Regions from separate parts of the Lacrimispora xylanolytica genome, predicted to be linked through region 2. Evidence: a T-box and tRNA genes for the amino acid it is inferred to sense, from the RefSeq annotation. Region 2 holds a T-box; the other holds one or more tRNA genes.

Region 1 (15,288 bases), 130 kb from region 2:
CGCCCGAAGTCAGTGACCCAACCGTAAGGAGGGAGCTGCCGAAGGCGGGACTGATAACTGGGGTGAAGTCGTAACAAGGTAGCCGTATCGGAAGGTGCGGCTGGATCACCTCCTTTCTAAGGAAGAAGAAGTAAGGGTTTTATATACTGTTGAGTCTTAAGTTTCAAAGTTAATTAAATAAGGAAACACCAAGAAGACACAAAATTTCTGGTGCCGATGCGCTTAGGGGAAACACCCGTTCCCATCTCGAACACGATGGTTAAGACTTAAGCGGCCGATGGTACTATGCTGGAAACGGCATGGGAGAGCAGGTGGGTGCCAGATTACCTTAAAAAAATCACTCGAAAGAGTGTTTTATATAGAACGGACACGTTCCAATGGGTGGAGGAGAAAAACGAAACCTGTGTTAAAGAATGTGTTAACCTGATTCAGCAGGGCAGTGCTGTTTTATATAACTGGTTTTTACCAGTGATTCGTAAGTTTGAGTACATCGAGCTTTCGAATGACTGATAAACTTCAGTCAGAACGTACCTTGAAAACCACATATTGAAATATATCTAGATAGAGTCTTCGAAAGAAGACGACATCAAGACATCCGAGGTGTTACATCGAAAGATGTAACCAAATAAAAACTCGTTCAAGTATCGTGACGTACGATATGAGAACAAACCTAAGACCAGAGATACAACGCTATGTATCTTAGATTAGTAGCCCGCACCCGCAGGTGAACATCGAATTGGTTAAGCTAATAAGAGCGCAGGGTGGATGCCTTGGCACTAAGAGCCGATGAAAGACGTGATAAGCTGCGAAAAGCTTCGGGGAGGAGCAAATATCCTTTGATCCGGAGATATCTGAATGGGGAAACCCAACTGAGCAAACCTCAGTTGTCGTATGGTGAATTCATAGCCATACGTCGGGAACCCGGGGAACTGAAACATCTAAGTACCCGGAGGAAAAGAAAGAAAACTCGATTTCCAAAGTAGCGGCGAGCGAAATGGAAGGAGCCTAAACCAGCGTGCGTGCATGCTGGGGTTACGGACTGCAATAAGTGAGACGATTTGTTACCAGAACGGTCCTGGAAAGACCGGCCATAGAAAGTGAAAGCCTTGTATGGGAAAACAATAGTCAGCGAGCAGGATCCAAAGTACCACGAGACACGAGAAACCTTGTGGGAATTCGGGGGGACCACCCCCCAAGGCTAAATACTACTTAGTGACCGATAGCGCATAGTACTGTGAAGGAAAGGTGAAAAGGACCCCGGGAGGGGAGTGAAAAAGAACCTGAAACCCTGTGTTTACAAGCTGTGGAACCACGTTTAAAGTGGAACCGCGTACTTTTTGTAGAACGGTCCGGCGAGTTACCGTTACTGGCAAGGTTAAGCACTTAAGGTGTGGAGCCGAAGGGAAACCAAGTCTTAATAGGGCGAATGAGTCAGTAAAGGTAGACCCGAAACCGGGTGATCTACCCATGTCCAGGTTGAAGCTGCCGTAAAAGGCGGTGGAGGACCGAACGCACATCCGTTGAAAAGGGTGGCGATGAGGTGTGGGTAGGGGAGAAATTCCAATCGAACCCGGAGATAGCTGGTTCTCCTCGAAATAGCTTTAGGGCTAGCCTCGTATTAGTCTGCCGGAGGTAGAGCACTGAATTTCCTAGGGGGCGTCAAAGCTTACCAAAGAATATCAAACTCCGAATGCCGGTCAGATGATGTACGGGAGTCAGACTGCACGAGATAAGTTGGGCAGTCAAAAGGGAAAGAGCCCAGACCACCAGCTAAGGTCCCAAAGTGCGTGTTAAGTGGAAAAGGATGTGAGATTTCAGAGACAACTAGGATGTTGGCTTAGAAGCAGCCACACATTCAAAGAGTGCGTAATAGCTCACTAGTCGAGAGGTCTTGCGCCGAAAATGTCCGGGGCTAAAACACGACACCGAAGCTGTGGAATGTATCGAATGATACATTGGTAGAGGAGCATTCTTACCGCGCTGAAGCATTACCGTAAGGAGATGTGGAGTGTTAAGAAGAGAGAATGCCGGAATGAGTAGCGAGATGGAAGTGAGAATCTTCCAGGCCGAATATCTAAGGTTTCCAGAGTAAAGCTGATCTGCTCTGGGTAAGTCGGGGCCTAAGGCGAGGTCGAAAGACGTAGTCGATGGACAACAGGTTGAAATTCCTGTACCGCATATTATCAGAACTGTGGGGACACAGAACCGAGAGAGAACCCGGGAATGAAAAGACCGGGGCAAGCATTAGACTGGCTAAGTTGGCAAATCCGCTTAGCAACAGGAAGGTGTGACGCGTACCGAACAAAAGTAGGGAAGTCTCTGTAGGGGCTGTCAAGAAAAGCCGCTATTGTGTAATATGTGCCCGTACCGTAAACCGACACAGGTGGATGAGGAGAGAATCCTAAGGCCGGCGGGAGAAGCATTGTTAAGGAACTCGGCAAAATGACCCCGTAACTTCGGGATAAGGGGTGCCTGAGAAATCAGGCCGCAGAGAATAGGCTCAAGCAACTGTTTAGCAAAAACACAGGTCTATGCAAAACCGAAAGGTGAGGTATATGGGCTGACGCCTGCCCGGTGCTGGAAGGTTACGAGGAGGGGTTAGCGGCAACGCGAAGCTCTGAATTTAAGCCCCAGTAAACGGCGGCCGTAACTATAACGGTCCTAAGGTAGCGAAATTCCTTGTCGGGTAAGTTCCGACCCGCACGAAAGGCGTAATGATTTGAGCGCTGTCTCAACAATGCACCCGGTGAAATTGAAATACCAGTGAAGATGCTGGTTACCTGCGCCAGGACGGAAAGACCCCATGGAGCTTTACTCTAGTTTGATACTGGGATTCGGTATTGCATGTACAGGATAGGTGGGAGGCAGTGAATCAAGGACGCCAGTCTTTGAGGAGCCGATGTTGGGATACCACCCTTGCGATATTGGGTTTCTAACCTGCAGCCATTACCTGGCTGGGGGACAATGTCAGGCGGGGAGTTTGACTGGGGCGGTCGCCTCCGAAAGTGTATCGGAGGCGCTCAAAGGTTCCCTCAGAATGGACGGAAACCATTCGAAGAGTGCAAAGGCATAAGGGAGCTTGACTGCGAGACCGACGGGTCGAGCAGGTAGGAAACTAGGACTTAGTGATCCGGTGGTATAAAGTGGGATTGCCATCGCTCAACGGATAAAAGCTACCCTGGGGATAACAGGCTTATCACTCCCAAGAGTTCACATCGACGGAGTGGTTTGGCACCTCGATGTCGGCTCATCGCATCCTGGGGCTGTAGTAGGTCCCAAGGGTTGGGCTGTTCGCCCATTAAAGCGGTACGCGAGCTGGGTTCAGAACGTCGTGAGACAGTTCGGTCCCTATCCGGCGTGGGCGTAGGATATTTGAGAGGAGCTGTCCTTAGTACGAGAGGACCGGGATGGACTGACCTCTGGTGTATCTGTTGGTGATCAACACCATGGCAGAGTAGCCAAGTCGGGAAGGGATAAACGCTGAAGGCATCTAAGCGTGAAGCCCCCCTCAAGATGAGATATCCCATCGCAAGAGTAAGACCCCTTGAAGACGACGAGGTAGATAGGGCAGAGGTGGAAGCATGGTAACATGTGCAGCTGACTGTCACTAATAGGTCGAGGGCTTAACCAGGTTGGTTTAGGTAAGAGGAAGAACGGATGAAAGATATATAACAATGTGTGGTTTTGAGGGTATGTGTAAGTATCTTCAATAAGGTTTGGCCTGGTGGCTCAGTTGGTTAGAGCGCCGCCCTGTCACGGCGGAGGTCGTGGGTTCGAGTCCCATCCGGGTCGTTTTACAACTAAATTTTGATTATGGGATCTTAGCTCAGCTGGGAGAGCATCTGCCTTACAAGCAGAGGGTCATAGGTTCGAGCCCTATAGGTCCCATTCCGTATGCAAAACCGCATTTGGATAGTTGTGCCGATGTGGCTCAATTGGCAGAGCAGCTGATTTGTAATCAGCAGGTTATCGGTTCGAGTCCGATCATCGGCTTGCATTAAAAAATTAAATTATGGATGGGTTCCCGAGTGGCCAAAGGGGGCAGACTGTAAATCTGTTACGACACGTTTCGATGGTTCGAATCCATCTCCATCCATTCAGTGATTAAAATATTAATTACTGCATATAATATAATTGAATAGCGCGGGGTGGAGCAGTCTGGAAGCTCGTCGGGCTCATAACCCGAAGGTCGTAGGTTCAAATCCTGCCCCCGCAATTTTTATGCGCATTATTAGTGAAATTATACGAAAGCGTGCATACGCCCAGATAGCTCAGTTGGTAGAGCAGTGGACTGAAAATCCACGTGTCGCTGGTTCGATTCCGGCTTTGGGCATATGGGATACTAGCTCAGGTGGTAGAGCACTTGACTTTTAATCAAGTTGTCCGGGGTTCGAGTCCCCGGTGTCTCAGGACAAGCCTTGAAACAGAAATGTTTCAGGGCTTTTTATTTTGTCCGAAGATGATATTACTCATCAAATTCTACGATTACGTAATATCCCCGATCATTATGTTTTACTTCTTTTACAATCCCTTTATCAGATTTTATGCGGTCTCTTCCAGAGTAACATCCAGACATGGCCACAGCTGGATCGATTATGTAGCTGTAGCTGCTGGCACCTTCTCGCTCAATGACGTGAACTTGATCATTTGCCTTTACCAGACCAGGACGTTCCATTTTAAACTCGATTAACCTCATAGTGATCTTCCTCTCTTTCTTTTTTTACCCAAAATACTATTATAGCTTCCGGAGAAAAAATTGTAAAGAAGGGATAAGGATGATATACTTAAATATGTATTTACTAATGGTATAAGAACAAATGCACAAGCTATATTAACTATAGTTCTTTACTTACAATAGATAAAATATGATAATACTATAAATGTATAGCGAATATTGGTTGAAATAATAAGAGAGTGACAAATTAGCTTAATCATTTTTATGTACCAGAAGAGGAAAGTAAATTGATAGAAAGACCAAGATTATTAGAGAGATTAATGGATTATAGTAAATCTGATTTTTATCCATTTCACATGCCTGGACATAAGAGGCAGTATGGGAATAATGAGATAAGGAAGTTTCCTAATCCATTTTCTATAGATATTACGGAGATTGAGGGATTTGATAATCTTCATCGGCCGGAGGGAATATTAAAGGATTCTTTGGAGTGGGCTTCTGAGGTTTATGGGGCTGATAAGACTTATTATCTTGTGAATGGGAGCAGCTGTGGGATATTGAGCGCAATTAGTGCGGCGGTATCAAACAGAGGCAAGATTTTAATGAGCAGGAATTGCCATAAGTCAGCATTTCATGGAGTTTTCCTCAAGCAGTTGGAAGTCAAATATATTTATCCACAAATGATGCCGGAATTGGGGCTTCAAGGTGGAATACTGGCTGAGGATGTCGAGGAATTGTTGAAAACAAATCCAGAGGCAGAGGCAGTGCTTGTAGTATCTCCTACTTATGATGGGGTTGTTTCAGATATCAAGGCGATTGCTGATGTGGTTCATAGGTTTGGTATACCGTTAATTGTGGATGAAGCCCATGGGGCGCATTTTGCATTTGGCAGGGTGGATGAGTTTCCTGTGTCTGCATTGGAATTAGGTGCTGATGTTGTAATTCAGAGTCTTCATAAGACGCTTCCTTCCTTGACGCAGACTGCTATTTTACATGTCAGGAAGGGGTATATTGATTTAGAGAAACTGGATCGTTATATTCATATGTATCAGACTAGCAGCCCGTCCTATGTATTTATGGCTAGTATAGAGAATTGTATTGTTTACATGGATGGTGAGGGAAGAAAAAAGCTGGGTGAATTTTCTGAGTCTTTGACTAGAATGCGTAGGCGGCTGGAGGGGATGAAGCATCTGACGCTGCTTTCGGATGAAATTATTGGACAGTATGGTGTTTATGATATGGACCTGTCAAAAGTGATTGTGTCTACAAGAAATATTGTATGGTCAGGAAATCAATTAAGTGACGTGCTGCGAAAAGAGTATCATCTGGAAATGGAAATGTGCGGAGCTGACTATGTGACGGCTATAACAACCTTGGAGGATACAGAGGAAGGGCTTCAGAGGCTTTGCAGTGCATTGCTTGAGTTGGATGATCAATTGGGAGCTAGATCCGGTTCTGGAAGCATTTCTTTGCAGGAGGCTGGGGAAATGGCAGGGCAGAGTGATACTGGTGGTGTGCTTCTTGATTTTACGATTGAGGAAGATTGCAGATATCCTATTTTTGAAGCAATGGATGGCAGGCGTTATAAAATAAAAATTTCAGAGGCAATAGGTAGGGTATCAGCTGAATTTATTTATTTGTATCCGCCAGGGATTCCTATTGTTGTACCGGGTGAAGTGTTAACTGGCGATTTAGTGGAGCTGATTATGAAATTCAAGGATTTAGGGCTTCCGGTTCAGGGAATGGAAGATGAGGCGGCAGAAGAAATATTTGTTTTAGAAGAAATGTAGGTACTACATTTTCTATGAGATAGAATCAATGAATTGGAGCATATAAAGATGGGAAAGATTTTTTACGTGATGGGGAAGAGCGCTTCTGGTAAGGACACCATTTATAAGCGGTTGCTGGAAATGCAGCCCCATCTGAAACAGGTTGTTTTATATACCACCAGACCGATTCGGCAGGGAGAAAAAGACGGGAAAGAATATTATTTTACTTCTGAGGATAGGTTGAAGCAGTTGCGAGAGGAAGGTAAGATCATTGAAGAGAGGACATATCAGTCTATTTTGGGTCCGTGGACTTATTTTACGGTTGATGACGGACAGATTGATGTGAATAGTGATGACAGCTATCTGATGATTGGTACCTTGGAATCCTATGAGAAAACAAGGAATTATTATGGGGCTGGTATCATGGTTCCTATTTATATTGAAGTGGAAGACGGGAAACGTCTGTTGAGGGCTCTTGAAAGGGAAGATAAACAGAAAGAGCCTAAATATGCAGAGCTTTGCAGGCGGTATCTGGCTGATGAAGAGGATTTTAAAGAGGATAATTTAGCTAGATGCGGAATTGAGCGAAGATTCTTGAATGATGATTTGGAAATGTGTCTCAGAGATATTTTGGATGTAGTAAGGGAGTAAGGTAGTCTATGCTTTGGCTGGGCTTGGATAGTTAGGAATTGAGATAGAAATAGGTATAGAAATAGGTGTAGAGATTTAAATAGCTATAGATAAAGCTATAGATATAGATATAGATATATAGATAGAGATTGCTAATCAGCCATGTTTCAGTGAGATGGAAGATATCGTAATAACTATTTAAATACAACATAAAAAGAGTCCTTGGGAAGATGTAATTTTTGCTTATCCAAGGACTCTTTTTATTTATTTACTTGTTTACTTATTGAGTGAGGTGGGATAGAAGGGCTGATATAAGATGGAATTGTACGTAATCATAATAATAGGTATCTAAAATGGTGCTTAATTAGAGGAAAGTCAATTTTAAGGATTCAGAAACTGAACGAGAAAAGCAAAGGATTTTTCATTTTATTAAAACATCAGAATGAAATCTCAAAGACGGCGCCTTTTTCCTGATTGTAAGCTGTGATTTTGCCATTTAACAATTCTGCGGCTGATTTGGCAATGGCAAGACCAAGGCCGAAGTTGCCATTTTTACCTTTGTAAAAGCGGTCAAAGATAAATGGAATGTCAGCTTCGGGGATTCCATCTCCGTCATCGGATATTTTCAGGCTGATGGTTTCTGCTGTTTTCTCCAGGGATATTGTTACGTTCGTTTTTGCATAACGGAGGCAGTTGGATACAATGTTCATCACGGTCTGGGAAAGGAGCATATCGTCGATCTGAACCATTACATCATACTCAGGGAGATTCAGCTCTATGGTCTTGCTTGATTTGGCGGACAGGCCCATAAGGCGCTGGGTATAGTCTTTTAATAAATGACAGAGATTTACTTCTTCCCACTGAGGCTTATAGGTGCCGCTTTCATATCTTGATAGGGTCAGGAGTTCACTTACTAATTCGTTCAGGCGGATGCTTTCTCGTTTTATGATTTGTGCTGCTTCTTTTGTATCGGGGAAGATTCCGCTTTCTATGCCTTCAGCGTAGCCCTGGATGGACATGAGCGGCGTTCTTAGCTCGTGCGATGCATTTTGCAGGAAGGTCTTTTGGTTTTTGTCGTAGGCCTCTAATCTTCCTACCATGAGACTTATATTTTCATATAGCTGCTTGAATTCTATTGTATCCTGGGGAATGGTAAAATGGCTGGCGTCAAAATTTCCCTGGCCAATTTCTAAGGAGAGGCTGCTAAGTTTTGTTATGGGGGTTGTTATGTGAGCGGCGATTCTTTCGGATAAATATATGGCAATCAGGATTCCTAAAAGCATGATAACCACCAGGATTTGGTTGACCGCAGTCAGGTATTTATTAATGTGTTCTGTTGGGAGGGCAAATACGGCTATCATATTGCTTAGATCATCGCTGTTCATGGTATAGGCAATGGTAAAGTACTTTTTTCCATTTACGGGTATGGTATAGACCGTTCTTTCTTTCATCTGGTCTATCTTCGGGGAGATGACGTTTAGAAAGGCGGTTTGGGATGAGGTGAGTTTTGTTTTTGCCGGGAATACCGGGGTTGAATTGATATCCAGCAAATAAAAATCCATTCCCTGTGAAAAATGAGAGGATTTGAGAGCAGAAAGGATATTTCGGGCCATTTCCAGGGCTCTTTTTTCGGTGGGGGCGCCTCCGTCTGTCTCCAGCTCGCTTTTAATTACTTTTTCTACTGCGTGGATTGTGGCTTTTAATTCATTTTTGGCAGCTGCATTTAAGTAAATGCGGAGAGATATGTTAAACAGTACCAGGGTTGCAAGTGGAATCAGTATAAGCAGGATTAGAAAGGGTCTTCGAATCTTATTTTTTATACTCTTCATGGGTATCTCCTAATTCCAGACGGAAGCCATAGCCCCAGACTGACTGAATTTTAGCATTGGCTTCAGCAGTGACCAGTTTTTTTCGAAGCCTTTTTATAACATCATCGGTGGCTCTTGTATCCGCTTCAAAGTCGAATTTCCATACATATTTTAGCAGATCCTCTCTTGATACGGCCTGATCTTTTCGCTCTAATAAGTAGACCATCAGGGCAAATTCGGTTGGGGTGATATCAAGTGGCTTTTCGTCAACGGAGAATTCTCTTTTATTTACATCCACTTTTATATTTCCATAGGTGTATATTTCTCCTCTGTAGCTTCCACGGTCTAAGTCCATTCTGCGAAAAAGGGCTTTCACTCTGGTTACCAGCTCCATGGGAGAAAATGGTTTTGTCAGGTAGTCGTCAGAGCCAAGGGTAATTCCTGCGATACGGTCTGTTTCGCTGTCTCTGGCAGAGACAATGATGATTAGGGTATTGCTTCGTTTGCGAATCTCGCTGCAAAGAACCAGTCCGTCTGTCCCTGGCATCATTATATCCAGTATGACCATATCAGAAGGGGATTTATCAAAGGCTGATAATAGTTTGTCTCCATCAGGAAATGTCTGTACTTCGTAGTCCTCTGCAGCCAGAAAAAGTTGGATCAAATCTCTTATGGGCTGTTCATCATCTGCAAGATAAATTTTCTTTTTTTCCATAGGTGCCCCATCCTTTCGGCTGTTTTTTGTATTTTATCATTTTCTTACTTCAAATGATATAGCTGCCACTATTTTGCCACAGTTTCACCTTTGAAACGCGTATGGGATTGGTAGTATTCTTTGAGGCAGAGAAGGAAATCAGTTGCGTAGCGATCATGATTTCACTCATTGGATCATCCCAACAATAGAAAGGAGATTTATTATGAAAAAATCATTGAAACCGGTCACATCCTTATTAGTCACAGCTATGCTCTTTACTGGTAGTTTAACCGTTCCAGCTCAGGCAGCACAGGCTCCCAGTACCACGAAAAAGGTAGTGAGCAGCCAGGCTGCAGGGAATACAACAGCTGCTAAAGCGGGAAGTACTGGTACTGGAACAACAGAGAACTCAAAGACAGCAGCAGGGTCAAAAAGCACAGAGGCAGCTAAGACTGGAGCAGCAGCAAAGAGTACAGAGGCAGCTAAGGCTGGAGCGGCAGCAAAGAGTACAGAGGCAGCTAAGACTGGAGCGGCAGCAAAGAGTACAGAGGCAGCTAAGACTGGAGCGGAAGTAAAGACCACACAAGCAGCAGCTGATGGGGCTAAGACTGTTAAAAAGGATGCAAAGAAGGCAGGTAAGAAAGCGGCTGTTAAAAAAGCAAATAAAAAAGCCAGCGCAAAGAAACATAAAAAGACAGCAGTAAAAAAAGCACATAAGGCTAAAACAGTAAAGGCAAATAAGAAAAAAGCTGGTAAGGTTCGTAATGTTGCGGCAAAGACCCATAAAGCAAAAGCCCATAAAGCAAATACAAGTAAGAAAGCAGTTGCTAAAAATATCAAAGCAGTAAAAAAGCAAAAGGCAGCAGCGCAGACAAGTAATTCAAATGCGAAAACCGTAAATAAAGCGGCTCAGACAAGTAATTCAAATGCTAAAACTGTAAATAGTGGGGGACAGACTGGTAATGCATCTGCTAAAACAGGAACAGCTGTAAAACAGGCTGGTAATGCTGAGACTAAATCAGGTGCAGCAGGAACTCAGGCAGGAAAAACGGATGCTAAGACAGGTAAAACAACGGATAATTCGACGAATACAACGAAGAAATAGTGAACACTGAATTTAGTAAAAGGATAAGGGCTTATAGATGAAAAGCGCCTTATCCTTTTTTGTGTTTTGTTTTTGAGTATTGATTCAACGTTCGCTCTAAAAATTTTTACTTATCTATTCCTCATAGACCTGCTGAGATCCTTCTATGGTATCTCTTAAGTATTTTTGTATCCATTGACAGGCGCCTTGTTTATCTCTGTCATTTAAGTATCTTTGCAGGTGTATGATATGGCCATATAAGGCCTGAATGCCATATAGCTTGCAGAAACGTACCCATAAAACAATACATACTTCCTTAAAGGAAGAGTAAATCAGGGTAAGGACTGTGTTTCCGGCATAATAAGCCAGGTCGTGGTGATATTGAAAGGCGATCTGGGCTGCTTTTTGTATGGAATCTGTGCTTTTCAGCTTTTTTGCGGTTAATTCCAGATGCTGAATGGCCTCTGGGGTGGCAGTATCAATGACGAGGCCGGCAGCAAGCTGTTCCAGGGCTGTTCGTATTTCCAGGATTGCACGGATACCGGCTTTATCCAGTTTGTTGCCACGGTATTCTAATAATGCTATTAAGGTCTGCAGATTTCCATTTCGGCTGAAATCGGCTACATAGGTACCTTGTCTTGGCAGTACTTCTAAAAATCCTTTTCTTCTTAATTCGTTGATTCCCCCATTTACAACGGCGCGGCTGACCTTCATCTGTTCTGCCATTTCACGCTCCGGCGGCATCTTGCTTCCAACAGGAAGTTCTCCGGATAATATCTTTTCTTCTATTTGCTGAACAAACAAATCCTTTAGAGATGGTGCAGTTATTTTTGAAAACTCCATATGATTTCCTCCTTGGCACTGGTTATACCAGATACCATAGTGGAATTTTACAACATTTTAGTGGTAAAATCAAGATAGAAGTTAATAAAATGTATAGAAATAGTGGGAAAAGTTGACTTGAATTGTGCAAAAAGGTATAATGTTAAAATCATAACATATTCTGGTATAACCAGAAGTTTTCTAAGGAGGGGTTACCCATGGGGGATTTCACAGTTCTGGAAGTTAAGCAGAGTATTTTTGCAGATAACGACCGAAGAGCGGATGAATTGAGATCAGAATTAAAATCAAAAGGGCTTTTTTTGCTTAACCTGATGTCATCGCCTGGTGCCGGTAAGACGACCACACTGACAAGGACCATCAGTGGATTGAAGAATCAGTTTCACATAGGTGTTATGGAGGCGGACATTGACTCAGATGTAGATGCCAGGAGTATTTCAAAGCTTGGGGTTAAGACGATTCAGCTTCATACGGGGGGAATGTGTCACCTGGATGCAGAAATGACGGGTCAGGGCCTTCTGGGGCTTGAGACAGAGGGGCTGGATCTGGTGGTTCTTGAAAATGTAGGTAATCTTGTTTGTCCGGCGGAGTTTGATACTGGGGCAGTAAAGAATGCGATGATACTTAGTGTGCCAGAGGGGCATGATAAGCCGTTAAAGTACCCGTTGATGTTTTCCATATGCGATGTGGTTCTGATTAATAAGATAGATGTTCTGCCCTTTTTTGACTTTGATTTAGAAGCTTGTAAATCTTACATATTAATGAGGAATCCAAATGCTAAGATCATTCCCATTTCTGCCCGTACCGGAGAGGGGATGGAAGAGTGGATTCAGTGGTTGGAAGCTGAGGTGAAAAAGTGGCAGCAGCAGTGATGAAAGGTAATTGGGTTTTGTTTTCTCATAGAGTGGAATTATTGTATTTTTTATAAGAATTTATAGTTGTTTAAACATAAAAGGAGCAGAAAATGGATGAAGGTAGAGCGTTAATCTTAAAATTGGGGCAGAAGATTACAGACCGGATGGGGCATAAAGTCACAGTGGAGGATGCCGAGTACTGGGGGCTTGCCGGTTCTATTACAGATGAGATGGCAGAGGTGGCATTGGCTATGAAGGTGAGAAAGCCGATGTCAGCCAAAGAGGTGGCAAAGAAATGCAAAAAGGATCTGGACAGGACGGAAGCGCTTCTTCAGGAAATGAGTGTTATCGGGCTCATCGAGTACAACTGGGAGAACCGGGATCATCAGAAGCAATACATACTTCCTATGTTTGTGCCAGGGTGCGCGGAATTTATGAATATGAACAAGGAACATGTGGAGTCTCATCCGGAAGTTGCGAAACTGTTTCATGAGATGTCACGTCTTCCTCTGGAAAAGGTGACCCCTATGGTTCCCCTGGGAGGAGGGGGAATCGGAATGCATGTAATTCCTGTGGAAAAGGCCATTTCCACGGAGCAGAAGTCTTTAAGTATAGAGCATATTTCCCACTGGGTGAAAAAGTATAAGGGAAAGTATGCAGTAGGGGCTTGTTCCTGCCGCCGTTCCAGGCGGATTTTAGGAGAGGGATGCGGTCACCTGGAAGACGAGATGTGCATCGGTGTGGGGGATATGGCGGATTATCTGGTGGAGACCAACAAAGGACGTTATATTGACGAAGCAAAGGTAATGGAGATTCTTAAGCGTGCGGAGGACAATGGACTGGTTCATCAGATTACAAATATTGATGGGGAGGATAAGATATTTGCGATCTGCAACTGCTGTGTCTGTTCCTGCTATGCCCTTCGGACCTCTCAGCTATTTAATACGCCTAATATGTCACGGTCGGCTTATGTTGCCAAGGTGGACGGGGATAAATGTGTGGCTTGCGGACAATGCGTGGAGTATTGTCCGTCAGGGGCTGTAAAGCTTGGTCAGAAGCTGTGCACCAAAGACGGTCCGGTGGAATATAAAAGACAGGAGCTTCCGGATTCTGTAAAATGGGGACCTGAGAAATGGAATGAAAATTACCGGGATGACAATCAGATTAATTGTTATGATACGGGAACAGCGCCCTGTAAGACGAAATGTCCGGCTCACATTGGGGTTCAGGGATACTTAAAGATGGCTTCTCAGGGGCGATATGAAGAGGCTTTAAAGCTGATTAAGAAAGACAATCCATTTCCGGCTGTCTGCGGCAGTATCTGCAATCGGAGGTGTGAAGAGGCCTGTACAAGAGGGACCATTGATCAGGCAGTTGCCATTGATGAAGTAAAGAAATTTATAGCAATGCAGGAGCTTTCCAGGGAGAAACGTTATATTCCCCCTATGGTGAATCAGATTGGGAAGCCTTATCCTCAAAAGATAGCAGTCATCGGAGCTGGTCCGGCGGGAATGACCTGTGCATTTTTCCTGGCTCAGAAAGGATATCCGGTCACTGTGTTTGAAAAGAATCAAAGGCCGGGAGGTATGCTTACCTATGGAATTCCTAAATTCAGGCTGGAGAAAGATGTGCTGGAGGCAGAAATTGATGTGCTTCGTCAGATGGGAGTGGAATTTCAGTGCGGCGTAGAGATTGGTAAGGACGTGACCATGGAAGAACTTCGGAAGAAGGAGTATAAGGCATTTTATCTTGCCATTGGTTGTCAGGGGGGAAGAAAAGCCAATATTCCAGGGGAGGATGCCAAGGGAGTTTATACTGGTGTGGAATTTTTACATAGGAGTAACAGCAGGGAAGACATTTCTTTACCGGGACGGACGGTGGTAATCGGCGGAGGCAATGTGGCGGTTGATGTAGCCCGAAGCTCGGTTCGTGCAGGTTCGTCTTCTGTATCCATGTACTGTCTGGAAGACCGCCTGACAATGCCGGCGGCAAACGAAGAAGTGGTGGAGGCTCTGGAGGAAGGGATTGAAATCCATAATAGTTGGGGGCCTAAGGAAATAATAATAGAAGATGGAAGTGTAAGAGGAATTGTACTTCAAAAATGTGTTTCCGTTACCGATCGTGATGGAAACTTTCATCCCCAGTATGATGAGACCAACTGCATAACAGTAGAATGCGAACATGTCCTAATTAGCATTGGACAGAGTATCATTTGGGGCGATTTGTTACATGGAAGTAAGGTAGAGCTGGCAGGTGGGGGCCGTGCAGCGGCGGATTCGTTGACGTATCAAACAGCACAGCCGGATGTATTTGTGGGAGGTGATGTATTTACAGGACCAAGGTTTGCCATTGATGCCATTGCAGCAGGAAAAGAGGGGGCTGTTTCCATTCATCGGTATGTTCATGAAGGGCAGAGTTTAACTATTGGAAGGAACCGCAGGGAGTTTATTGAGCTTGACCGGGAGAATCTGGTGATTCCAAGGGAGAGTGTCAGCTGCTTTAAAAGGCAGGAGCCAGGAAAGGTATCCGGTGTTGATCCGAAGACAACGTTTGATGATACCAGACTTCCATTGACCGAGGAACAGGTGAAGGCAGAGACAGCCAGGTGCTTAGGCTGCGGCGCCTCGGTGGTGGATCGTAACCGATGCATTGGATGTGGAGTCTGCACCACAAAGTGCGAGTTTGATGCCATCCATTTATTTAGGGAGTTACCAGAGGCAAGCAGAATGGTAAAGAGTGAGGATAAGATGAAGATGGTACTGCCATACGCAATGAAACGGCAGATTCGGATTATCCGTAATAAGAACCGGTCGGTGTAAGAACTGGAGGAAAAAGAAGGTGCAATCATGCATGAGTTAGGATTGGTCACTCATATTGTCCGGACGGTTGAGGAGATATCCAGGGAGGAAGCGTTTAAAAAGGTGTCCTCTGTCA
Region 2 (15,288 bases):
AACGTCCTGTTTTTGATGATTTTATAAATGGTGCAAAAGATGGGATGAAGACGGTAGCAGGTATCCTTCCCACTTTAATCGGTCTTATGACAGCGGTTGGAGTCCTTCGCGCTTCTGGCTTTCTTGATTTTCTTTCCGGCCTGCTGACTAAGCCGGCATCCCTTTTGTATTTACCGGCTCCAGTGGTCCCTGTAATTTTAATCCGTATGGTATCCAACTCAGCAGCCATTGGACTGGTGTTAGATATCTTTAAAAAATATGGCACAGACTCTTATATCGGTATGGTTACCTCCATAATTATGAGCTGTACAGAGACCTTATTTTATTGCTTAAGTGTTTATTTCGGAACCGTAAAAATACGTAAAACCAGGTATGCCCTTACCGGTGCTTTGACAGCAACCATTGCAGGAATTGCAGCCAGTGTCATTTTAAGCCGTATTTTGGTATAAAAGGGATTATTTCATCTCCATTTTAAGAATTTCATAAGAATTCAAGTGGTTGTCTATAAATACATAATCATGTATAATTACGAGGAAGCTTTTATTGTCATAACAATATGAAAGGGATTAACGTGGATACTTACGGAACTCTTAACGAAGTATTGGTAAGACTGTTTCGGGATATTATGGATATTGAACAACAGGCTATCATTACCCAGGAATTTAATAATATTACGAATAATGATATGCATGTAATAGAAGCGATCGGCGTCGGAGAACCTAAAAATATGTCGACCATTGCCAGAGAGCTGTCTGTTACGGTTGGGACGCTTACCATAGCCATGAACAGCCTTGTAAAGAAAGGGTATGTGACCCGCCAAAGAGGGAAAGAGGACCGGCGAGTGGTTTACATTTCACTTTCAGAAAAAGGGAAACAAGCCTTTGAACACCATGCCAAATTTCATCAGGAGATGATTCGGGGCATTGTCGATTCACTAGGCGAAGATGAGATAGAAGTTTTGATCAAAGCTCTGACCAATCTTAACCACTGGTTTCGGAGCCTTTAAGAGAGTTTAAGGAGGCAATACGCAATTATGAGAAAATTCATCGTGATGTTAATGAGCGTTATAATGATGATGTCCCTGTCAGCGTGTACACCAACACAGCCTAAGATGGAGACAACGGCACCAATTCCCCAGGCAGAGGCTTCTACCGGTGGCGCAAGTGACAAGGTTCCGGATCCTAACGTGGAACCAATGGAAATCATCTCTGTATATAGCAAGAATAGCGATGGTACTGGCCTTAACCAGGCTATGGATGCAGTGGACAAGCTCACGGCAGAGGCTTTGGTGGATAAGCTGATTGAATACGGTGTTCTGGAAGAAGGAACAACCGTTGTTAAATACGAATCAAAAGATGGCAAAGGTACGCTGGATCTATCCAAGATGCCTGCAAAAGGAGGGAATGATTTAGTTACTCTGACTGCAGTGGGCAATACCTTTATAGAGAATTTTTCATTGGATAAATTAAAGGTTCTGGTAAATGGAAAGAATTATTCCGGCGAGAAGGTGAAGCAGGGTGATAATGATTTGCTGGAATACGTAAAAGACTATAAACAGATTGGTTAGGGTGTGTCTGAAAACTCATTTGATAAGATCTGGAACATAAAAGAGGCAGGAGCATAGGTAACATGCTCCTGCCTCTTATTCGTAAGGTTTGTTTTTGTTAAACTTAATATTAGCTGGATCTGAGCTCTTTACCAAGCCAGTTACGAAACTCCGGCAGTATGACGGAAAATGGTGCTGGACCAATATCCAGTAAAAAGGTATGAAACTCTTTTAAATTGAATTTGTCTTTTAAGATTTTCTCGGCGGCATTTCTCATTTCCATGATTTCTAAATATCCCACATAGTACTCCATGTAGTTGGTTGGATTCTCTACCAGGCTGTTATAAATGGAATCCACGATATCCGTTTTCTCCACATTGTAGAAGGTACTAAGGTACTTCGCTGTCTGCTCCTTATCCCAACCTTCATAATTAATGCAGATATCAAGATACGCATAAATCCCCAAAGTAACCGCAGAGTTGTGTGCCAGGAGCTTTCCAAGATCCGGGTCCAGTCCGTTGTCAAGGGTATAAGAGTAATTTTCTACGTAGGTGGCCCACCCTTCCGAATAGCTTGAGAAGGATAAAATACTTCTTAAGTCGTTGGGGCTTTTGCTCAGGAAGTAAACATTCTGGTACAAGTGTCCCGGATATCCTTCATGGGCCAGAGTGGTATAAAGATCGTCATTTTGAAACCTTGGATTACCATTAATATAGATAATATTATCTTCGTACCGGTCAATAGGCGGTACCAGATAAAAGGCAGGGCTTAAGGAAGATTCCAGGGCTTTCGGAACATATTTGACCGTGTACTGGTTCTTTGGAAGCTCAGGAAAGTCCTTGGCGATCTGAGATTTTAAGGACTCTAAAATATCTTCCGGTTTCGTTACATTAAAGGAATAAGTATCAAGCTGATCGAGAACCTTTGGATTCTCCTTCGTAATCTGACCAAGAGCCTTAATGTCAGAGGTAATCTGTTTTTCAATGGCTTTTTTTAAGCTGTCTACGGAATCATAAGAGGTTCCGGTATTTGAATTGACCAGGTACTCAAAATATTTCTTCCCTTCCGGATACCAGGAAAGACCTTTGTCATTCTTTCCGGTCCCCATAAGGGCAGTAATTCCATTAATCAGGTTTTTATAGGCCGGAACAAAATGCTCCTCAAGGACCTTTAAATTCTTTTCTTTGTAAGCAGCTTTTTCTTCCGGGGTCAGATCATTTAAAGCATCGATCCTGGTGTTAAAGGTCTCTGAGAGAAAGCTGTGGTCCGGCTGAATCAAATAAGCTTCACATGATTTTAAAACATGATCCGCAGCAGAATCTGACATAAAGAGACCGGCTTCTGATTTTTGCTTTTCAAACTCCAGAATCTGTGAATAATAATCATCAATGGTAGAAAGCAGTGACAGATAATGGTCCACATCGTCCTTTTTGTAGAAGGCGTATTCCGCAAATAGGACAGGAAGCTGTGCCTGAATGCCAATGGTTGTAGTAAGCGGCTGAGTATAAAGCTCCAGGCCTTCCGAAGCCATCTCTGTATCTATGTAGGAGTAAAGAATCTGATAAGTCAGGCGCTGATCCTTTGTCAGTTTTCTGGGATTAAACTGATTCAGTTTTTTCTTTAGCTCAGCCAGATCCTTTGAGTTTTTCTTCATGTTATCCAGGGAAAAGTCCCCCAGCGTCAGAGGAACCGTTTTAAGCCCCCGGGAAGCCGGATCTGCCATGGTAAAATGAAAGCTGATCCCAGAGTTGCTTATTTCATTTCGGAATAAATCGTCCGTAAACAGATCAAAATTTTTCTGCATGGATACATCAGCAGCATTGTAATGCTCATATCCCGTACCAGAGGGGGTAGCGGCTGACTTTGGCGGCGGCGTGCACGAACAAAGCAGGGAGACCACCAGGAAAATGGAAATCAGCCATCGGCCTCTTTTAAAAAATTTGTTTGTCATATATGATTCCTCCGTAATTCACTATTAATATTTATATGTGGGAAATGAAAAAGTCATGACTAAACAGGGAATTAAGAAGGTTCCCTGCTTGACAAACTTCTTCGAAGCCATTACACTAGGATTACTAACAATGATCTATATGAGAATGCTGAGAAAAGAAGAGTAAGAGATAAGGTTCATGTGCAGAGACTTCCGTATGCTGAAAAGGAAGCTTGGACTTATTTCCCAATATGGCCTTGGAGCAGCGGAACCGAACTGGCATATTACATGCTTTTAGATTCCGACGGTTACACCCGTTATCGTGTCAGACTGTATAAGCAGCTTAGGAATTATGAAGATTCTGAGTGCGTATGCAGCCGGTAAGGTCCATGCTGTAAGGCATGGATAAATTAAAGTGGTATCACGGGATAATCGCCCGTCTTTAAATTTCCGAGAGGATATTTTAAGACGGGTTTTTCTTTGGAGAAAGCAGCCTAATTTCCGTAGCAACTCATGATAGAACCAGGAGGGAAGAACATGTGTAAAGAATCAAACAAAAAACCTTATTATATTACAACCGCCATTGCCTATGCATCCGGAAAGCCTCATATTGGTAATACTTATGAAGCTGTATTGGCAGATGCCATTGCCCGCTATAAAAGAGCCGAGGGCTACGATGTATTTTTCCAGACAGGAACCGATGAGCATGGACAAAAGATCGAAGAAAAGGCGAAAGCAGCCGGAGTGACTCCAAAGGAATTCGTAGATCAGGCAGCCGATGGAATCAGAGGAATCTGGGATTTAATGAATACCTCCTATGATAAATTCATCCGTACCACCGATGAATACCATGAAAAGCAGGTTCAGAAGATCTTTAAAAAGCTTTATGATCAGGGCGATATCTATAAAGGACATTATGAAGGCCTTTACTGTACTCCCTGCGAATCCTTCTTTACCGAGTCTCAGCTGGTGGATGGAAAGTGCCCGGACTGCGGCGGCGAAGTGAAGCCTGCCAAGGAAGAGGCATACTTTTTCCGCATGAGTAAATATGCGGACCGTCTCATCGCTCATATTAATGAGAACCCGGAGTTTATCCAGCCGGTTTCCAGAAAAAATGAGATGATGAACAACTTCCTGCTTCCAGGACTTCAGGACCTTTGCGTATCCAGAACAACATTTACCTGGGGTATTCCAGTCAGCTTTGATCCAAAGCATGTAACGTATGTATGGCTGGATGCTTTGACAAACTATATTACAGGAATCGGCTATGACTGTGATGGAAACAGCACCGAGCAGTATCAGAAGCTTTGGCCGGCAGACTTACACCTTATCGGTAAGGACATCATCCGCTTCCATACCATTTACTGGCCTATTTTCCTGATGGCACTCAATATTCCTCTTCCAAAGCAGGTATTCGGCCATCCATGGCTGTTACAGGGCGATGGAAAGATGAGTAAATCAAAGGGAAATGTTCTTTATGCCGATACCTTAGTGGATTTCTTTGGTGTGGATGCCGTCCGCTACTTTGTGCTTCATGAGATGCCCTTTGAAAATGATGGCGTGATCTCCTGGGAGCTTATGGTCGAGCGCATGAATTCTGACCTTGCCAATATTCTTGGAAACCTTGTAAACCGTACCATTTCCATGTCCAATAAATACTTTGGCGGCGTGGTAACAAACGGAAAGGATTCCGATGCATTTGATGAAGACTTAAAAGCAGTGGTACTTGACGAGGTGAAAAAGGTTCAGGAGAAGATGGAGAAGCTTCGTGTGGCTGATGCCATCACTCATATCTTTAATATTTTCAGAAGAAGCAACAAATATATTGACGAGACCGCACCCTGGACACTTGCAAAGGACGAGGAAAAGAAAGCCCGTCTGGAAACCGTGTTATTCCATTTAACAGAAGCAATTACCATTGGAGCTTCCCTTCTTGATTCCTTTATGCCGGAAACCTCAAAGAAGATTTTAAGCCAGCTTAACACCGAAAAGAGAGAGCTGTCCCAGATGAGCGAGTTTGGACTTTATCCGTCAGGAGGCAAGGTAACAGAACAGCCTGAGATCCTTTTTGCCCGTATGGACATCAAGGAAGTAATGGATAAGGTAGATGCCCTGTTCGCTCCGGTAGAAGAGGCCAAAGAGTCAGCCGTAGAGTCCGGAGATGTGATAGACATTGAGCCTAAGGCAGAAATTGAATACGATGATTTTGCAAAGCTTCAATTCCAGGTAGGAGAGATCATTGCCTGTGAAGCAGTGCCGAAATCCAAAAAGCTTCTCTGCTCCCAGGTACGCATCGGAAGCCAGGTAAAGCAGATCGTAAGCGGCATTAAAGCTCACTATTCTCCAGAAGAAATGGTTGGCAAAAAGGTAATGGTTGTGGTAAACTTAAAGCCGGCCAAATTGGCTGGTGTTGTATCCGAAGGCATGCTTTTATGTGCGGAAGATGCAGAAGGCAATCTATCCCTTATGGTTCCGGAGAAGACCATGCCGGCAGGAGCAGAAATCTGCTAATATAAGGGAACATCAGACGATAAAAAAACGTAAACAAGGCAGGCCGGGTTTTTGAAATCCGGTCTGTTGTATTAAAAAGGAGAATTCCATGCAGGAGACAACAAGCCCCACAAGAGAAGGATTCACCGGATATACCCTTAAGCTTATTGCTGTGGTCACCATGTTCATTGACCACATCGGTGCAGTATTAATAGAAAATGGAATATTTAAGAACCCTAATATGGACTTAACTCAGACCTTTATGGGGATTACCCAGGTAAAGCTATGGGGATATCTTGACTTTGCCCTTCGTGTCATAGGAAGAATTTCGTTCCCCATCTTTTGTTTTCTTCTGGTACAAGGCTTTATTCATACCAGAAATGTAAAGCGTTATAGCTTCAGGCTTCTAATATTTGCTCTGGTTTCTGAAGTACCCTTTGACTTGGCAATTTCAGGGGAATGGTTTCACCCGGAGTACCAGAATGTGTTATTTACCCTGCTCATCGGACTTTGGGTCCTGACCGCTTACCAGAAGGCATTTGGCGACCCATTAAAGCAGGTTCTGGCCATTGTAGTTGGCTGTGGCGCGTCTGTATTAATAAAATGTGACTATAATATTATTGGTATTGTATTAATACTGATCTTTTACGTATATCGGGATAAGCCCAAATTACAAAGTCTTTTATCTGGTTTTGTGGCGGCACTGCAAAGCCTTTACTGCTTAGGCGCCGGGGCATTGGCCCTGTTCCCGATCCGCAATTACAACGGAGAAAGAGGGAAAAGGAGTTTGGATAAGTTATTCTACTGGTTCTATCCAGTCCACCTTCTTTTACTCTATCTTATTTACCTTTTAATTGTAAAATTATAAATGAGGAGATACCATGATTTTTGATACACACGCCCATTATGATGATGAGGCATTTGAGGAGGACAGGGAAGAGCTGTTAAACAGCCTTGCCCTCCACGGCATAGAAGCGGTGACCAATGTGGGAGCCAGCATAAAAACTTCTCAGAATACCATGAATATGGTAGACAAGTATCCCAATGTTTACGGTGCCATCGGTGTGCACCCAAACGAGACCGGAGAACTTGACGAAGAGGGAATGATATGGTTAAAGGAACAATCCTCCCACCCAAAGATTGTAGCCATCGGAGAAATCGGTCTTGACTACTACTGGGATGAGCCAGACCGTGAAATACAGAAAAAATGGTTCATACGCCAGCTTGACCTGGCAAGAGAAGTGAGCCTTCCCATCATCATTCACAGCAGAGATGCGGCCAAAGATACTCTGGATATCATGAAGGCAGAAAAATCCCAGGAGCTGGGAGGCGTCATCCACTGCTTTTCCTATGGAAAAGAGATGGCGAGAGAATACTTGAACATGGGGTTCTATCTGGGAATCGGCGGCGTTCTTACCTTTAAGAATGCAAAGAAGCTGAAAGAAGTGGTAGAATATATGCCAATGGAACAGCTGGTGCTGGAAACAGACTGCCCGTACCTGGCACCGGTGCCAAACAGAGGAAAGCGGAACTCTTCCTTAAATCTTACCTACGTGGTAAAGGAAATCAGCGAGATCAAAGGCATATCCGAAGAAGAAGTCATAAAGATCACCAACCAAAATGCAAGAACCATGTACCGAATCAGGTAACAGGAAAGAAAGCGGAGGACAAGAATGGCAACACTGGGAAATCCCCAAAAAACGATTGAGATCATTCAAAAATACGAATTCATGTTCCAGAAAAAGTTTGGACAGAATTTTTTAATTGACACCCATGTACTGGATAAGATCATACTTGCGGCAGGAGTAACAAAGGAAGACTGCGTGTTAGAAATCGGACCGGGAATCGGAACCATGACACAGTATTTGGCAGAGAATGCGGGCCATGTGGTTGCCGTAGAAATCGATTCCAATTTAATCCCCATTCTGAAAGAGACCCTTGCAGATTATGATAATGTGACAGTCATACACGATGATATCCTTAAGGTTGACATAAATAAAATCGCCCAGGACTATAACGGAGGACGCCCCATTAAGGTAGTGGCAAATCTTCCTTACTATATTACCACCCCCATTATTATGGGACTCTTTGAAGGCGGCGTCCCCATTGACAATATAACCGTAATGGTTCAAAAGGAAGTCGCAGACCGGATGCAGGTCGGCCCAGGGTCTAAGGACTACGGCGCCCTATCCCTTGCAGTCCAGTATTATGCAGAGCCATATATCGTTGCCAATGTTCCGCCAAACTGCTTTATGCCCCGTCCGGGAGTGGGTTCTGCGGTGATTCGTCTTACAAGACATAAAACTTCTCCTGTAGAGGTAATGGAGCCGGATCTCATGTTCCGCCTCATCCGCGCTTCCTTTAACCAGAGAAGAAAGACCCTTCAAAATGGATTAAACAATTCCCCTGAGGTCTCCTTTACCAAGGAACAGATCATAGAGGCCATAGAACAAATGGGACTTTCCCCATCCGTTCGTGGAGAAACCTTAACATTAAAAGAATTTGCAGGTTTAAGTAACTGCTTTACTCAAATGAAACAGATATAAAAAGGCGTAAAAAGCCTGACCTTCGGCACCATTAGCATGGTGCCGTTTTTATTATATAGGAAAGTTCTACGAACTCCCCTATATAACAAAAAGCACGACCTGCAGGATGCACATGACGCCTAAGAGGAAGATGTCACTAAAGTGACGCGCGTCAGCGCCAGAGTCTGACAAGTCAGACTCTTTCTAGTGTAACAAGGAATTAAAAAACCCTATGTATGATGGAGTAAAAATGAAGTATGATAATAGAAACGCAATGAAGTGAATAAGCTATAGAATGGAGTGATGCATATGAAACAAAAAAAGAAAATTGGGAAAATGCTTGTCTTAGGTGCAGCCGCAGCCGCCACCGGCATAGCCGCCAAAAAGACATACGATTATTACAAAAGCAAAAAGGGCCAGAAAGAGGAAACCCCCCAGGCAGAAAATAAAAAAGCCTACTTTATAGGAGGCGGCCTGGGGAGCCTTGCAGGTGCTGCCTATCTCATCAGGGACTGCAGCATGCCGGGAAACCAGATTACCATCTATGAAGGTATGCACATATTAGGTGGAAGCAATGACGGAATCGGAACGCCGGAAAAAGGCTTTGTCTGCCGGGGCGGCCGTATGCTCAATGAAGAAACGTATGAGAACTTCTGGGAGCTGTTTCGTACGATTCCCTCCCTGGAGAACCCCGGTCGCAGTGTGACAGATGATATCTTAAATTTCGACCACGCCCACCCAACAAATGCAAAAGCCAGACTCATTGATAAAGAAGGTAACATCCTGGATGTGAAATCCATGGGCTTTACCCAAAAAGAACGATTGGCATTGTTTCGTCTCATGAACACGCCAGAAGAAAAGCTTGATGACATGACCATAGAAGAATGGTTTGCTGACATGCCTCATTTCTTCACTACGAATTTCTGGTATATGTGGCAGACTACCTTTGCATTCCAGAAATGGAGCAGCCTTTTTGAATTCCGCCGCTATATGAGACGAATGATTCTGGAATTTTCAAGAATTGATACCTTAGAAGGCGTAACAAGGACTCCATACAACCAATATGACAGCGTAATCCGCCCCTTAGAATTATATTTAAGAAAGCAGGGCGTGGTATTTGCAGAAAATTGTGTTGTTAAGGATATTGAGTTCGCACAAGGGGAAGGAATTACGGTAAAAGCCCTTCACCTAAAAGATTATGGCATAGAACGAACCGTGGAGCTCTCCGATCGGGATATCTGCATTATGACAAATGCCTGCATGACCGACAGTGCCACTCTGGGAGATCTTCACACGCCAGCCCCAGAGCCCGTACTTCGCCCAATTTCAGGGGAGCTGTGGAGCAAGGTAGCGGTTAAGAAGCAGGGACTTGGAAATCCATATCCCTTCTTTGGAGATGTTCATGAGACGAACTGGGAAAGCTTTACCGTGACAAGCAAAGGAAATAAGCTTCTTAAAATGATAGAGCGGTACTCCGGCAATGTTCCGGGAAGCGGTGCGCTTATGACCTTTAAGGATTCCAACTGGCTCTTAAGCATTGTAGTGGCAGCTCAGCCCCATTTTACAAACCAGCCCATGGATCAGACTATTTTCTGGGGTTACGGCCTTTATACCAGTGAGGAAGGCAATTTCGTGAAAAAACCAATGAAGGACTGTACCGGAGAAGAGATGTTTATCGAACTTCTTCATCACCTTCATATGGAAGATAAAAAAGACGAGCTGCTTCATGACGTAGTTAATGTAATTCCATGTATGATGCCTTATGTGGATGCTCAGTTCCAGCCAAGAAAGATGGCGGACCGTCCTAATGTAGTCCCCAAAGGCTCCACAAACTTTGCCATGGTCAGTCAGTTCGTAGAGATTCCTGATGATATGGTATTTACCGAAGAATACTCGGTTCGAGCCGCCAGAATGGCAGTTTATACCCTTATGGGGATAAAGAAAAAAGTATGTCCTGTTACGCCTTATTTCAATGATCCTAAGGTCCTTTTAAAAGCGTTAAAAACATCATATCGTTAATTATCAATCAATGTGTCCTCGTGGGCCAGACATTTTTCTTCGGAAGATGCCTGGCCCTTTTATACGTTATCACGGTAACACTCTACTATACAAAGGAGAAATGGCATAATTACCTCGTTGCAAAGAGTTATTTTCTATGATATGCTAATAACTGCGTTGTCTGCGATTGACGGACGTAAGATAAAGAATTTGGAGGAAAGAAATATGAAGAAAACGGCACTCGTATTAGCGGCTGTTCTTGCTTCCAGTGTTGTTTTAACAGCATGTGGCGGTTCCGGTAAATCCGGCGCCCAGAACAACAATACCCAAGGCACAGAAGCAGCAGGAACCACAGCTGGCGGCCTCGATCTGGCTGTACAGATCGGACCAGATCCGGAAACAATTGATCCGGCATTAAACTCTTCCATGGATGGTGCAAACATGATTCTGCACGCATTCGAGACCCTGATGACGGTTGATGAGAAGAATAACATCATTCCCGGACAGGCAGAAAAATTTGACGTAAGTGATGATGGTCTCACTTATACCTTCCATTTAAGAGAAGGTTTAAAGTGGAGCGACGGTTCTGACCTTACGGCTGATGATTTTGTATATTCCTTTAAGCACCTGGCAGATCCAATGACTGCAGCACCATATGCAGCAGACATGCTTTCCATGGTAAAAGGATACGAAGATGCCGCAAAAGGAAATCTTGATTCACTTGGTGTTTCCGCACCAGATCCTAAGACCTTTGTCGTAGAGCTTTCCGCTCCATGCGTTTATTTTGATAAAATTGTTACCCATGCAAGTATGGTACCAGTAAAAAAAGATGTAGTAGAAGCTAAGGGTGACCAGTGGTCTTTAAGCCCTGATTCCTATATTTCCAACGGACCTTTAAAGATGATCGAATGGGTTCCCGGTTCACACATCACATTTGCAAAAAATGAAAACTACTGGAATGCAGATAAAGTTACCGTTAACACCATCAAATTTGTACTGATGGAAGACTCTAACGCAGCTTACAGCGCATATCGTACCGGAGAAATCCAGATGATCCGTGATGTACCTACAGAAGAGATTCCAAGCTTAAAGGGCAACCCTGAGTTCCACATTGAACCACGTATGGCTACTTCTTATACTATTTTCAACACTCAGAAGGCACCTTTTGATAATGTGAAAGTACGCCGCGCATTAAGCCTTGCCGTAGACCGTGCTTACATTGCAAATACGCTGATGATGGAAACAGCTTCTCCAGCAGCTAACTTTGTAGGACCTGGAATTTCTGACAAGGAAGACGGTTCCTCATTTGAAGAAGAGACCCGTAAACTCAACGGCGGAGATTTCTTTGATATCGAAAATCATGAAGAAGATGTAAAGAAAGCTAAAGCACTTTTAGCAGAAGCAGGATATCCGAACGGTGATGGCTTCCCAGTGATTGAATACATGACAAACGATGCAGGTTACAACAAGGCAGTTGCAGAGTATTTACAGAACGCATGGAGCGAGCTTGGTGTAAAGATGGATATTAAGATCGTAGAATGGTCCACCTTCACCCCAACCCGTCGTGCCGGTGACTTCCAGATCTGCCGTGGCGGCTGGGTATACGATTACGATGACCCATCTAATATGCTGAACGTTCTTTCTTCTGAAAGCGGAAACAATGATGGTAAGTATAACAACCCGGAATTCGATGCTGCTTTAAATCAGGCCAGAGATACTGCGGATAAGGCAGAGCATTATGAGAAGCTTCATTTAGCAGAGAAGATCATTATGGAAGATGCAGCCGTTTCCCCGCTTGTATATGCAAATGATTATTATATGCAGAATACAGACATTAAGGGAACCTGGCACTCTCCATATGGATACTGGTTCTTTATGTACGCGACCAAATAATAAAACCAATCAATGATTCTTAAATAAAGAGTAAAAAATACGCTTTGATCGGAACTTTTAAAAGCTTCCGCACCAAGGCGTATTTTTTCTTACTCCATATGATTTTAATGCGTAACCTTATCCAATGGTATCGTCATAACAGGCACGCACTCCACCGATGTACTTGGCTCTGGTACGTGCGGCAATCACACGTGCAGAGCCGATGTATTTGGTATCGATTCGTACAGGAACTGCAACGGCGCGCAAATGCATGCCAATCAGAGTATCTCCAATATCAAGTCCAGCATGAGCCCTGATCCATTCCACAGCCACAGGGTGAGAAAACGTATGATAGGCTGCAGTTGCAAGAGAACCTCCTGCCTTAAGCTGAGGAAGTACATTCACTGGTTCGTAGCCATAACGTTCAGCCGCCTCTTCCTCCAGAATTAAGGCTCGGTTTAAATGCTCGCAGCACTGAGCAGCCACATAAATCCCTTGGTCAGAGAACACCTGATGGATTGCCGTAAAGACTTCTTTTCCAATCTCTTCACTGGAATGAGAGCCGATCTGATGATTGGCGATTTCACTGGATGAGCATCCGATCACCACTAAGTCACCCTTTTTTAAATGTGCGGCTTCCAAAAGCTCCTTTGCAGCCTTTAGAGCCTGGTTTCTGATTTCTTCTAACATGGTATGACCCTTTCTTTCAGACGGAGCGCAGCTGTGCCTATAATGCTTCCCGGATAGCCTCAGCCATTTCCTCATATTCCTTATCAGTAAGATAGACCTTGTCCGGGTTCATAGTAAAGGTACCGCCCCATTCATCTCCCCCGTTATACTTGGGAACGATGTGCATATGGAGGTGGCAGCCGGTGTCTCCATAAGCCCCGTAGTTGACTTTATCCGGGTGGAATACCTTATGAATGGCTTTTGCGACCTTGGAGACCTCTCCAAAGAATGCATTTCTTTCTTCGTCGCTGATATCGATCATTTCACTGACATGATCCTTATAGGCCAGAATGACTCTGCCCTTTTTGCTCTGCTCCTTAAATAAATATAAAAAACCTGTTTCCATTTCACAAATGGGGTAACCGAATTTTGCAACCAGATCGCCCTTCATGCAGTATGCGCAGTTTGGATCCTTCATAATCATGTACCTTCTTTCTGAGAGTGTGTAGTAGTTTATACATAAATTCTATTCTATCAAAAAGCAATGAGGATTAAAAGAGAAGAGGAAAAAAATTATTATAAATATAAAAAACAGCAGATTCCAATGGGTAGCCCAATGGAATCTGCTGTTTTACAAAAAGTATGTATTAAGCTTTGCTTTTTAAATGGTTAGCAACCTTAACATCTTCTTTTTTAATGTGATTGATCAGCCATCCAGCAATGGCGCTGTTGACTTCTCCAACCAGTGAGATGGTAGGGCCGTCCTTTTCAAGCTTCTGGCAGATGCCGGCAACCACTTTCTTAAAATCCTCGTGATAGCGCTTGTGGTTAGCATAGTCAGGATACTGGCTCTGAAGCTGCAGCTTTTCCTCATCGCTGAAATGCTTGGCTGTATAGTCCTGTAAGAACTTTGTAGTGTTAGCAAGCTCCGTACGTCCCTTTCCGGTGGAACATGCGGTTAAAAGGTTATTGATTGCATCAATCAGCTGACGGTGCTCGTTGTCGATTAACTGGTTTCCAGTCTCTAAATCTTTCGTAAATGTATATGCCATAATTCGTCTCCGTTTCCCATTTTTTATTGATATTCTACACTATTTCCCAGGAAAATCCAACTACTATTTTTCCTTCCAGCTTAAATAGAGATTGGCGACTACATCTTCAATGGGAGCCTTTTTAATCTCCACATCACGAATCTGGCTGAATTTAGACAGATTTCCCAAAACCTCATGAATCGGAAGCTTCGTCCGGTCGAATTCATACTCATGAACATCGTTCTCAGACTTTAAAAGCTTCATATCCAAAAGAGAGAGGGGAGGCATTCCGGGCTGAGTGGTAATTAAGATCCGGTAGAAGCCGCCCATCACATCTCTAAGCTCGTTAAAATCCCCATCAAAGGCAATGTTACCCTTGTTTAACAGAACCACCCGCTGGGCCATTTCCTCTAAGTCATCCATGTCGTGGCTGGTAACGACTACCGTAGTCCCCTGCTCCTTGTTCAGTCTCTTTAAGAAGCCGATCATCTGCTGCTTGGCTAGAACATCAAGCCCCAACGTAGGTTCATCGAGAAAAATAAGGTCAGGCCCATGCAAAAGAAGCATGGCAATATCTGCCCGCATCCGCTGGCCCAGACTCAGCTCCCTGGCAAACGTTTTCAGGATATCAGACAGATCCAAAAGCTCTGTAGCCATTTGAAGATTTCTCTCGTAAACCTCATCGGGAATATTCCAGACATCCTTTTTCCACTGGAAGCTTGTAATGACCGGGTGGTCCCACCACAATTCTGTCCGCTGTCCAAAAAGAACTCCCACCCGGTTCATAAGAGCAATCCGGTCCTTTAAAGGACTTAAGCCCAGTACAGTCACCTGACCGCTTGTTGGTGTAAGTATGCCGGATAATATTTTTATGGTGGTACTTTTACCGGCGCCATTTGCCCCGGCATAAGCCACAAATTCCCCCTGTCCTATGGTCAGGGAGACCTGATCTAAGGCTGTGACCACCTTTTTTTCAGGCTTTAGAAGATTTTTAATAATATCCTTTGCTTTCCCGCTTCTTTGCCATTGAGAATATGTTTTTGTTACGTTATCTAAAACCAAAGCCGGAGTACCTTGGAGAACCATATCGTTCATAATGTTTCATTCCTTTCCTGAATAAAAATAAAGCAAGCAGTGAAAAAACTGCCGTTGCTGCCGGAAGATAGAGTGCCGGCAAAAGTCGAAGTGAGGCCACGCCTCCTGCCCCTGCCTCTAAAAGTAAGAGGG

The links. A T-box is a leader RNA that pairs with one kind of tRNA and senses whether it is charged. The one in region 2 lies ahead of metG (methionine--tRNA ligase), so its partner is inferred to be a tRNA-Met.
Region 1: it has a tRNA-Met gene. The T-box ahead of metG (methionine--tRNA ligase) is inferred to sense a tRNA for this amino acid. The anticodon was not compared.

Annotation. Positions count from the first base shown of each region.
Region 1 is NZ_CP113524.1:4,488,628-4,503,915, reverse strand. Features, by position in the region: rRNA gene OW255_RS20765 (16S ribosomal RNA) at 1-116, shown strand, start outside; rRNA gene rrf (5S ribosomal RNA) at 207-324, shown strand; gene OW255_RS20755 (hypothetical protein) at 316-510, shown strand; rRNA gene OW255_RS20750 (23S ribosomal RNA) at 739-3,631, shown strand; tRNA gene OW255_RS20745 (tRNA-Asp) at 3,719-3,792, shown strand; tRNA gene OW255_RS20740 (tRNA-Val) at 3,816-3,888, shown strand; tRNA gene OW255_RS20735 (tRNA-Thr) at 3,921-3,993, shown strand; tRNA gene OW255_RS20730 (tRNA-Tyr) at 4,015-4,096, shown strand; tRNA gene OW255_RS20725 (tRNA-Met) at 4,143-4,216, shown strand; tRNA gene OW255_RS20720 (tRNA-Phe) at 4,261-4,333, shown strand; tRNA gene OW255_RS20715 (tRNA-Lys) at 4,337-4,409, shown strand; gene OW255_RS20710 (hypothetical protein) at 4,466-4,696, opposite strand; gene OW255_RS20705 (aminotransferase class I/II-fold pyridoxal phosphate-dependent enzyme) at 4,963-6,465, shown strand; gene OW255_RS20700 (guanylate kinase) at 6,514-7,095, shown strand; gene OW255_RS20695 (HAMP domain-containing sensor histidine kinase) at 7,512-8,903, opposite strand; gene OW255_RS20690 (response regulator transcription factor) at 8,884-9,597, opposite strand; gene OW255_RS20685 (hypothetical protein) at 9,800-10,681, shown strand; gene OW255_RS20680 (FadR/GntR family transcriptional regulator) at 10,796-11,503, opposite strand; gene hypB (hydrogenase nickel incorporation protein HypB) at 11,701-12,372, shown strand; gene OW255_RS20670 (FAD-dependent oxidoreductase) at 12,465-15,173, shown strand; gene OW255_RS20665 (hydrogenase maturation nickel metallochaperone HypA) at 15,201-15,288, shown strand, end outside.
Region 2 is NZ_CP113524.1:4,363,459-4,378,746, reverse strand. Features, by position in the region: gene OW255_RS20155 (spore maturation protein) at 1-449, shown strand, start outside; gene OW255_RS20150 (MarR family winged helix-turn-helix transcriptional regulator) at 557-1,006, shown strand; gene OW255_RS20145 (GerMN domain-containing protein) at 1,034-1,567, shown strand; gene OW255_RS20140 (DUF885 domain-containing protein) at 1,677-3,497, opposite strand; T-box leader at 3,639-3,923, shown strand; gene metG (methionine--tRNA ligase) at 4,014-5,987, shown strand; gene OW255_RS20130 (TraX family protein) at 6,076-6,834, shown strand; gene OW255_RS20125 (TatD family hydrolase) at 6,848-7,615, shown strand; gene rsmA (16S rRNA (adenine(1518)-N(6)/adenine(1519)-N(6))-dimethyltransferase RsmA) at 7,640-8,512, shown strand; gene OW255_RS20115 (oleate hydratase) at 8,801-10,510, shown strand; gene OW255_RS20110 (peptide ABC transporter substrate-binding protein) at 10,715-12,382, shown strand; gene OW255_RS20105 (TIGR01440 family protein) at 12,500-13,051, opposite strand; gene OW255_RS20100 (HIT family protein) at 13,089-13,508, opposite strand; gene OW255_RS20095 (bacteriohemerythrin) at 13,678-14,082, opposite strand; gene OW255_RS20090 (ABC transporter ATP-binding protein) at 14,146-15,156, opposite strand; gene OW255_RS20085 (ABC-2 family transporter protein) at 15,110-15,288, opposite strand, start outside.